2 regions of the Janthinobacterium breve genome follow, and region 1 is predicted to be linked to the other one. Evidence: predicted binding sites of a transcription regulator. Region 1 holds the regulator's gene; the other holds the start of a gene.
The links. The regulator LexA, encoded in region 1, represses DNA repair genes until DNA is damaged. The targets are predictions, from matches to a motif close to ACTGTATNNNNATACAGT.
Positions count from the first base shown of each region.

Region 2: a site for LexA is predicted at 2,717-2,734, ahead of ACQ4W0_RS23155 (putative DNA modification/repair radical SAM protein). Genes of this name have one in related genera too.

Region 1 covers NZ_JBNYXY010000014.1:68,106-73,354, forward strand. The annotation lists gene purF (amidophosphoribosyltransferase) at 1-687, shown strand, start outside; gene ACQ4W0_RS26095 (cystathionine gamma-synthase family protein) at 730-1,971, shown strand; gene lexA (transcriptional repressor LexA) at 2,037-2,684, opposite strand; gene rpsF (30S ribosomal protein S6) at 2,961-3,350, shown strand; gene priB (primosomal replication protein N) at 3,371-3,679, shown strand; gene rpsR (30S ribosomal protein S18) at 3,695-3,985, shown strand; gene rplI (50S ribosomal protein L9) at 4,013-4,468, shown strand; gene ACQ4W0_RS26125 (replicative DNA helicase) at 4,604-5,249, shown strand, end outside.
Region 2 covers NZ_JBNYXY010000011.1:225,350-230,598, forward strand. The annotation lists gene ACQ4W0_RS23145 (bile acid:sodium symporter family protein) at 1-45, shown strand, start outside; gene ACQ4W0_RS23150 (UdgX family uracil-DNA binding protein) at 1-1,493, opposite strand, end outside; gene ACQ4W0_RS23155 (putative DNA modification/repair radical SAM protein) at 1,469-2,701, opposite strand; gene modA (molybdate ABC transporter substrate-binding protein) at 2,843-3,601, shown strand; gene modB (molybdate ABC transporter permease subunit) at 3,619-4,290, shown strand; gene ACQ4W0_RS23170 (sulfate/molybdate ABC transporter ATP-binding protein) at 4,296-4,997, shown strand; gene ACQ4W0_RS23175 (TOBE domain-containing protein) at 5,038-5,249, shown strand, end outside.

The sequences.
Region 1 (5,249 bases):
GAATACCTGGCTGAAAAGATCCGTGCCGAATTGCCTGACGTGCATATCGACGTGGTCATGCCGATTCCCGATTCCTCGCGTCCGGCCGCCATCCAGCTGGCCCTGGCGCTGAACCTGGAATACCGCGAAGGCTTCATCAAGAACCGCTACATCGGCCGTACCTTCATCATGCCGGGCCAGGCGGCGCGCAAGAAATCCGTGCGCCAGAAGCTCAACGCGATTCCATCCGAATTCAAGGATAAAGTGGTGCTGCTGGTTGACGATTCCATCGTGCGCGGCACCACCAGCCGTGAAATCGTGCAGATGGCACGCGAAGCGGGCGCGACGAAAGTCATCTTCGCCTCGGCCGCGCCACCGGTGATCTACCCGAACGTGTATGGCATCGACATGCCGACGCGCGACGAACTGATCGCCTACGGCCGCACGACGGAAGAAGTGTGCCGCGAAATCACGGCCGATTACCTGGTGTACCAGGATATCGGCGCGCTCAAACAGGCGATTGCCGACGTCAATCCGGCACTGACCAACTTCGAGGCTTCGTGCTTCGATGGTGTGTACGTGACGGGCGACGTGTCGCAGGAATACCTGGACCGCCTGGAATATGCGCGCCACCATCCGAAGGCTGCAGCGCCCGAAGATACGCCGCGTTCCCAGCTGAACCTGAACCTGGCGACAACGGAAGCATAAGTAACCTGCCCGGCCTGCGCCGGGCTTTTTTTTTCTGCGATCATGAACGATAAAAAAAACTACGGCTTTACCACCACCATCCTGCATAACGACCGCCGCAAGGGCATCGAGCATGGCTCCCTGCACAAGCCCGTGCACACCTCCGTCGCGTTTGGCTATGGCGACGCGCGCCAGCTCGCTTCCGTATTCCAGGGCAAGGAGCCGGGCTTTCGCTACGGCCGCCAGGGCAATCCGACGGTTTCGGCGCTGGAAGACAAGGTCAACAAGATGGAAGACGGCGTTGCTACCCTGTGCTTCGCCACCGGCATGGGCGCCATCGGCGCCGTGGTGCAATCCTTGCTGCGCGCGGGCGACCATGTGGTGTCGTCGGCCTTTTTGTTTGGCAACACCAACAGCCTGTGGCAAACGGTGACGGGGCAGGGCATCGCCGTGTCGTTTGTCGATGCCACCGATGTGGCCAACGTGGCCGCCGCCATCACGCCGGCCACGCGCATCGTGTTCGTGGAAACCATCGCCAATCCGCGCACGCAGATCGCCGACCTGGCAAAGATCGGCGCGCTGTGTCGCGAGAAGGGCATCCTGTACATCGTCGACAACACCATGACGACGCCGTACCTGTTTCGCCCGAAAGCGGTGGGCGCGGGCCTGGTGGTCAATGCCTTGACGAAATCCATCGGCGGCCACGGCAATGCGCTGGGCGGCAGCTTGACGGACACGGGCGTGTTCGACTGGACGCAGTACCCGAACATTTTCGACAATTATAAAAAGGCGGCACCCGCGCAGTGGGGCATCGCGCAAATCCGCGCCAAGGCCTTGCGCGACTTCGGCGCTTCGCTGGGCCCGGAGGCGGCGCACCATATCGCCGTCGGCGCGGAAACCATGGCCTTGCGCATGGACCGCAGCTGCTCGAACGCCCTGGCGCTGGCCACCATGCTGCAAGCGGACCCGCGCGTGGCTGCCGTGCATTACCCGGGCTTGACGTCGCACCCGCAGCACGCGCTGGCGACGGACTTGTTCCGCAGCTATGGCTCGCTGTTCAGCTTTGAATTGAAGGATGGCATCGACTGCTTCGATTTCCTGAATCGTCTCAATCTTGCCATTCCAGCGAGCAACCTCGGCGACACGCGCACCCTGGTCATTCCCGTTGCCCACACGATTTTCTACGAGATGGGTGCCGAGCGCCGCGCCAGCATGGGCATTGCCGAGTCGCTGATCCGTGTGTCCGTCGGTATCGAGGATGAAGCCGATCTGCTCGAGGATTTCCGCCTGGCACTGGATGCATAGGCCGCCGGACAAATGAAAAGGGCCGCAACAGTCATTCTGTTGCGGCCCTTTTTATATGCAGCTGTTTAATGCCAGCTGCGCATCAAGCCCACAGCCAGGCCCTCAAGGGCGAATTCATCTTCCGGCGACACGGTAATGACCTTGAAGTCGGGGTTTTCCGGCAGCAGTTCGATGACGGAGCCCGTTTTCTTGTAGCGTTTGACGGTGACTTCGTCGCCGATGCGGGCAACGACGATCTGGCCGTTCTTGGCGCTGTCGACCTTCTTGACGGCCAATAAATCGCCATCCATGATGCCGGCGTCGCGCATGGACCAGCCGCGTACCTTCAGCAGGAAGTCGGGCTTGGCCGAAAACAGGGCCGGGTCCACGTTGTAGCTCGCTTCCAGGTTTTCCTGCGCCAGGATGGGCGAACCGGCTGCCACGCGGCCGATCAGCGGCAGCGACATCAGCAGTGCTGCCGGCACCTTCGAGGACAGCGTGTCGGCGGCAGCACTCGCCGCCGCACCGATCAGGCGAATGCCACGCGACGTGCCGGGCGAAATCTCGATCGCGCCCTTGCGGGCCAGGGCTTGCAAATGCTCTTCGGCCGCATTGGCCGATTTGAAACCCAATTCATTGGCGATTTCGGCACGGGTAGGAGGGAAACCCGTATTTTCAATCGCGTCCTTGATCAGGTTCAGGATTTGTTCTTGTCGTGCTGTCAGCTTGATCATGAGCGGTGGGTGCATACTAAAATGCTGTCTATATGAACAGTCTGTATTTTTGTACAGTATCGCCCACTATGCAAGGGAATTTCCGTTATTTGCGCGAATTTCGTGCGAAATACTGGAATGCGCAGGGAAAAGCGCCTGGCGGGCCCCGTGTACGGGCCGCTTGTTGAAGGAATGATTGAAACGTTTGCAAAAGGCGGTTATAATCTTCGGCTGACCTTCCCACACCCGTCTTGACGCCGGGGTGGGCGATTATCAATCCGACCTGAAGGAGTTTGCATGCGTCATTATGAAATAGTCTTTATCGTCCATCCGGACCAAAGCGAGCAAGTGCCCGCGATGATCGAACGCTACAAAGCCAGCGTAACCACCCGCGGCGGTTCGGTTCACCGCGTGGAAGATTGGGGCCGCCGTCAAATGGCTTACTCGATCCAAAAGCTGCCTAAAGCACACTACATCTGCCTGAACATCGAATGCGACAACGAGACCCTGGTCGAGTTGGAAACAGCATTCAAATTCAATGATGCCGTGTTGCGTCACCTGACCGTTAAAATGAAGAAAGCTGAAACAGCTCCTTCGCCGATGATGAAATCGGTACAACGCGAAGACGCGGCCAAAAGCCACCGCACCGAAGCACCAGCAGCCGCTCCAGCCGCAGCAGCAGCTTAATTCTTGACCAGGATCGTGCGCTGAACCAGCTACAAGTAACCGCCATCATTGCCGAGCGCGAAATATTGCGCTATACCCCGGCAGGGCTGCCGATCGTGAATGCAGTATTGCAGCACAGTTCGCAGCAGATGGAAGCAGGGATTGCCCGTTTGACCGAGTTTGATATTGCCGCGCTAGCCGCTGGCGAAATCTCAGGCCGGTTCAGTCAGGCAAGCTTGGGCGGGGTATATCAGTTCACGGGTTTCCTGGCCAGGAAGAGCCGCAACAGCAAGAGTTTGGTGTTTCACATCATTGATTTTAGTGCAGTCACTTTGACTAGCGCATTTTAGATACAGGAGCCTGACATGGCATTCGGTAAAAAGTTCGACAAAAATAAGCTCAAGCTTAAAGAAAAACGCAAACAGCAAAATCCGTTGTTCAAACGCAAGAAGTTCTGCCGCTTCACCGCAGCTCACGTTGAGCAAGTCGACTACAAAGACGTCGACACGCTGAAAGACTTCGTCCAAGAAAACGGCAAGATCATGCCAGCACGCCTGACCGGTACCAAAGCGCACTACCAGCGCCAAGTCGACACCGCAATCAAGCGCGCTCGCTTCCTCGCGCTGCTGCCATACACCGATCTGCACCACGCTTAATCGGTCAGATATTCCTGGAGAAGAACTATGCAAATCATTCTGTTAGAAAAAGTTGTTAACGTCGGTAACCTCGGCGAAGTCGTCAAAGTCAAAGACGGTTACGCACGTAACTTCCTGATCCCGCAACGCCTGGCACGTCGTGCTACGGCTACCGCTGTGGCTGAATTCGAAGTCAAGCGCGCCGAACTGGAAAAAGCTGCTGCCGCCAAACTGGCTGCATCGCAAGCCCAGGGCGAAAAACTGAGCGGTCTGACCGTTCAAGTTGCTCAAAAAGCTGGCGTCGATGGCCGTCTGTTCGGTTCCGTCACCAACTTCGACATCGCTGAAGCGCTGACCAAGCAAGGTTTTGCTGTTGAAAAAGCACAAATCCGCATGCCTACCGGCCCGCTGAAGATCGTTGGCGAGCACAGCGTTTCGGTTGCTCTGCACACCGACGTGGTCGTGGAAGTTGTTATCGCTGTCGTTCCAGACGCGAACGCGTAATCGTTTGCGGGCCTGTCCCGCAAGCATTGCCGCACGATGAAAAGCCGGGTTCGCCCGGCTTTTTTGTGGCCTTTTTTTCGCTCAATTTCAGCCCTTTATTTTTGCCAGCACGCCGAAGCGGGTATAATTCGCGCCATGAACGCCCCCTCTGATCCGCAACTAGATTCCCTCCGTATTCCGCCGCATTCGATCGAAGCAGAACAATCCGTTATCGGTGGTCTGCTGCGCGACAATGCAGCATATGACCGCATCGCCGACTTCATGCATGCGGAGGATTTCTATCGCTATGACCATCGCATCATCTTCGAGCAAATCGTCAAGATGATTAACGGCTCCAGGCCAGCCGATGTCATTACTGTTTTTGAAACCCTGACCCAGCTCGGCAAGGCCGATGATGTGGGCGGACTCGCGTACCTGAACGCCATGGCGCAAAACACGCCATCGGCCGCTAACATCCGGCGTTATGCCGAGATCGTGCGCGACCGCGGCGTGCTGCGCAAACTTATTACGGTCGCCGACGATATCTCCGGCACGGCCTTCAGCCCGCAAGGCAAGGAAGTCAAGCAGATGCTTGACGAGGCCGAATCGAAGATCTTCGCCATCGCCGAAGAAGGCGCGCGCGGCGCCCAGGGCTGGACCGCCATCCAGCCCCTGCTGACGCAGGTGGTCGAGCGTATCGACGAGCTGTACAGCCGCGACAACCAGAGTGAAATCACGGGCGTGCCCACCGGTTTCATCGACCTGGACCGCATGACCTCCGGTCTGCAGCCGGGCGACCTGG
Region 2 (5,249 bases), on a different contig from region 1:
GCGCGGCGTGACGAGGGGGCGGAAGTGCCAGCGTCGACGCTATGATCCTGGCCTTGTAGTAGCTGCATCGCCTGGTACAAGCCGTCGACAATCACCGCATACGCCTGCCGCCGGCTCGCTTCGTCCGGCACGCGCAGCACATACGACGGGTGATATACGGCGATCACCCAGCGCCCATTGTGCTGGATGGGCGTGCCGATCAGCGGCGTCATGGTGGCCGCGCCGTCTTGCAGCACGGACTTTAACGCCGTGCTGCCCAGTACCACGATCACTTGCGGTTGGACGCGTCGTATCTCTTCTTCCAGCCAGTCATGGCAGGCGAGGATTTCACGCTGCGCGGGCGTCTTGTGCAGGCGGCGCTTGCCGCGTGCTTCCCACTTGAAATGCTTGACGGCGTTGGTCAGATAGATGCTGTCGCGCGCCATGCCCGCATCGTGCATCGCCTGCTCCAGCAGCGCGCCGGCCGGTCCGACAAACGGCAGGCCCGCCAGGTCTTCCTGGTCGCCCGGTTGTTCGCCGACCAGCATGATGCGCGCCTGTTCGGGCCCTACGCCGGGCACGGCCTGGGTGGCGCTTTTCCATAGCTCGCAGCGGCGGCACTGGTCCAGGGTGGTGGCCGCCGCGCGCGCGGGTTGGGCGCGCTCGGCGGAAATCGCGATCATAGTGGCGCCGTTGCGCTGGCCCACGGTAGCCGTCTGCCCCGTGCGCCGTTCGCCATTCGCGGCGCCGCTGACCATGGCGGGCACGATGGCGCCTTCCGGCAGGTTTTTCCAGAAGCGCGAAGGGATATGGCTGCGCAGCAGGCCGGCGTTCAGCCGTGCCGGGTTGAAGATGCTGCGGTAATAGGTCAGCCACAAGGCTTCGCTCGCATCGTCGATATCGGCCGCGCCGCGCATCAGCGCCGGTCCCGCATGCAAGGTCTGACCATCCCACAACATGCTGGCCGTCGGTGTGGCGATCATCCAGCTGATGGCGCCCATGCGGCGGGCGAAGTGGCGGGCCACTTGCGGCAGCACGTCGTGCGTGGGTTCGAACCAGGCGACAAAACGGGGAGCGCCATCACTTTCGGCCCGCTCGCGAAAGCGCACATAAGCATGCATGTCGTGTTCTTCGCGGCGTACGGCCTTGGCCATGGCGTGCAGGCGTGCGCCATCCGTATCGGCAGGCGACATCACGTCGTGCTGGCCCAGTTGCCAGCGCCACAGCACTTGGTACAGGAAGGCCCAGCGATCCGGGGCGCTGAAACAGGCGGCGCTTTCCAGCAACTCCACCAAGGGACGGGGCAGACGCAGCAGTGGCGCGCTGGTATCTGTTGCATCTGGCGTGGAGGAAAACAGGTCGCCATCGCCGGGTTGCGACTGCCAGGCAACGTCGGCAGGTGGCACGCCGCGCGCGATCAGTTCGCGTGCGCCTGCGCGCCACTCGTCGAACGACTGCGCCAGCCGGACGACTCGCTCGTTGACATCTTTCACGCCGCCTGCAGTTCGGGCCATAAATTCATCTGCTGCGGCGCCTCCGTCATGGCGCGCCGCAGCTGTTCCGAGGCCGTGGTGTCGCGCGCGGGAAAGTAGTCGGCCGTAATGATGAACGGCGCAATCTTTTTCATGCTGCAGCGCAGGCGCGACAAATCGGCGTAGCGCACTTGCCGCAAACGGCGCAGGTCGACGATGCGCTGCGCATTGCGCAAGCCGATGCCGGGCACGCGGGCGATCATGTGCTGCGCCGCGCGGTTCAAGTCCAGCGGAAAATGTTCGCGGTGCGCCAGTGCCCAGGCCAGCTTGGGATCGATGTCCAGCGCCAGGTTGCCGCCCGTGGCGGGCAGCAGTTCGCTAGCCTGAAAACCGTAGCTGCGCAGCAAAAAGTCAGCCTGATATAAGCGGTGTTCGCGCAGCATGGGTGGCGGCGCCAGCGGCACGCTGTTCGGGCTGTCGGGGATCGGGCTGAAGGCCGAGTAGTACACGCGCTTGAGCTTGTAGCTGCCGTACAGGGTCTCTGCCGTGGAGAGGATCTGCTGGTCGTCGCTGGCGTCGGCGCCGACGATCATCTGCGTGCTCTGCCCGGCCGGCGCGAAACGCGGCGAGCGCGGTTCTTCCGCCTTTTCATCGAGCTTGCGGCGGATCGCCCCCATCGCCAGCTTGATCGTATGCACGCTTTTTTCCGGCGCCAGCTTTTGCACGCTGTCTTGCGTCGGCAGTTCGATATTGACGCTGAGCCGGTCGGCATAGCGGCCCGCCTGCGCGATCAGGGCCGGATCGGCATCGGGGATGGTTTTCAAATGGATATAGCCGCGGAACTGATGCACCTCGCGCAACTCGCGCGCCACTTGCACCAGCTGTTCCATCGTGTAGTCGGCCGACTGGATGATGCCGGAACTGAGGAACAGGCCGTCGATATAGTTGCGCAGGTAAAAATCGGCCGTCAGCTTGACCACTTCGGCCACCGTGAATCGCGCGCGCGGCACGTTCGAGCTGCGGCGGTTGACGCAGTATTGGCAATCGTACAGGCAGTAATTGGTCAGCAGTACTTTCAGTAGCGAGACACAGCGCCCGTCCGGCGTGTAGCTGTGGCAGATACCCATGCCGGAGGTGGCGCCAAAGCCGTCCTTGCCGATGGAATCGCGTTTGGGCGCCCCACTGCTGGCGCAGGACGCGTCGTACTTGGCCGCATCGGCCAGGATTTCCAGCTTGTCCGTCAGTTCCATGGGGTGCCTCGATATACTGTGTTTATATACAGTATAACAGGGAATCGACCGCGTGCTATCTTGACTTGCGCCATGGCAGAACGTTATATATAAGTGTATATTACGGTCCTTGTTCACCGTTTACTTTACAAGGATACGATCATGCGCCTCACCTCCCTCGCCCAACTCCTCAGCACCGCCCTGTTCGTCACTGTCGCCTCGTCCGCTTTTGCCGGCGAAGTGGTGGTGTCGGCCGCGGCCAGCCTGACGAATGCGTTCAAGGATGCGGCGCAAAGCTACGAGGCGCAGTATCCGGGCAGCAAGGTGTCCTTGAACTTCGCCGCTTCGGGCGTGCTGCTGCAGCAGATCGTCAAGGGCGCGCCCGTGGACGTGTTTGCCTCGGCCGACCAGGAAACCATGGATGCGGCGCAAAAGCAGGGCCTGGTGCTGCCGGCCGACCGCCAGGATTTCGTCAGCAACAGCCTGGTGCTGATCGTGCCGCACGATAGCAAGCTGGGCATCAAGAGCTTGAGCGACCTGACGCACAAGGGCGTGACCCGCGTGGCCATCGCCAACCCGGCCAGCGTGCCCGTTGGCCGCTATTCGGAAGGCGCGCTGAAAAAGGCGAATTTGTGGGAAGCCGTACAAACTAAGGCCATCGGCACGCAGAACGTGCGCCAGTCGCTCGACTATGTGGCGCGCGGCGAAGTCGATGCGGGCTTTGTCTACGCCACCGACGCGGCCATCATGAAGGATAAAGTGAACGTCGTGCTGGAGGTGCCGCTGGATGCGCCCGTGCTGTACCCGATCGCCACCATCAAGGGCAGCAGCAATGCGGCCGAAGCGAAGCGCTTCGTCAGCTACCTGCAGACGGCGCCGGCGCAAGCCATTTTCGCCAAGTACGGATTCAAGAAACCATAACTTAAGCACGCGCCCGCATGGATATCGCCTGGACCGCGCTGGCCCTGTCGCTCAAAGTAGCGGCCTGGGCCACAGCGCTCAATTTGCTGCTCGGCATCGGTACGGGCTATCTGCTGGCGCGCACGCGTTTTCCCGGGCGCGAGCTGCTCGACGCCCTCCTGACCCTGCCGATGGTGATGCCGCCCACCGTGCTCGGCTATTACCTGCTGGTGCTGCTGGGCCGGCGCGGCACCTTGGGCATCTGGCTGCAAGACAACTTCGGTATCAACCTCATCTTTACCTGGCAAGGCGCCGTGATCGCCTCCACGGTGGTCGCCTTTCCCCTCGTTTTCAAGCCGGCGCGCGCTGCCTTCGAGGCGGTCGACGGCCAGCTGGAGCAGGCGGCCCGCGTGCTGGGCATCTCGGAAATGGCGATTTTCTTCCGCGTCACGTTACCGCTGGCCTGGCGCGGCATCCTGGCCGGCGTGCTGTTGGGTTTTGTGCGCGCGCTGGGCGAGTTTGGCGCCACCCTGATGGTGGCCGGCAGCATTCCCGGCAAGACGCAAACCTTGTCGGTGGCCGTGTATGAAGCCGTGCAGGCGGGCCAGGACGACGTCGCCAACACCCTGGTGCTGATCACCTCTGCCGTGTGCATCGTGGTGCTGCTGTCGGCTGGCCGTCTGGCGCCCGGGCGCATCGTACACAAATGACGCCTATGCAACTCGACCTCGACATTCGCGCCACCTTGCGCTCCGGCAAACGCCGCTTCGACATGCACGTGCAATGCACCTCGAACAGCCAGCGCATCGCCGTGTATGGGCCGTCCGGTGCCGGCAAGAGCATGACCCTGAAAGCCATTGCCGGACTGTTTACACCGGACGCCGGCCATATCCGCCTGAATGGCCGTACCCTGTTCGATTCCGCCGCCGACATCAACTTGCCGCCGCAGCAGCGCAACGTGGCCTACCTGTTCCAGGATTACGCGCTGTTCCCGCACCTGACGGTGCGCCAGAACGTGGGCTTTGGCCTGAGCCGCGGCTGGTTCAATCCGCGCGCGCGCGAAAAATTGCAGAAAGTCGAGCATTGGCTAGACGCGTTTCATTTGCAGGAACTGGCGCATCAGTTCCCTGACGAGTTGTCCGGTGGCCAGCGCCAAAGGGTGGCGCTGGCGAGGGCGCTCGTGGCCGAACCAAACGCGCTGCTGCTCGACGAGCCGTTTGCCGCCCTCGATCCGGCGCTGCGTGTCAAAATGCGTCTGGAGCTGAGCCAGTGGCAGCAGCGCCTGGACGTGCCCATGATCCTGATCACACATGATCCGGAAGATGCGCGCATCCTGGGTGAACATGTGTTGTACTTGCGTGACGGACAAATTGACAGCATGGAAGAAAATAGGGCATCAGGTGAACGCATTGGATAAATCAGCGGCAGCGGAAATCGGCCTGCAAGGCTCGGTATGGATGACGGTGGGCGGCGAGCACCTGGGCGGCGTCGGCCGCGTGGAATTGCTGGGCGCCATTGCCGAGTGCGGCTCCATCACGCAGGCGGCCAAACTCGTCAAGATGAGCTACAAGGCGGCCTGGGACGCCATCGACGCCATGAACAACCTGGCTGGCGAGCCGCTGGTCGAGCGCTTGACGGGTGGCAAGGGCGGCGGCGGCACGCGGTTGAC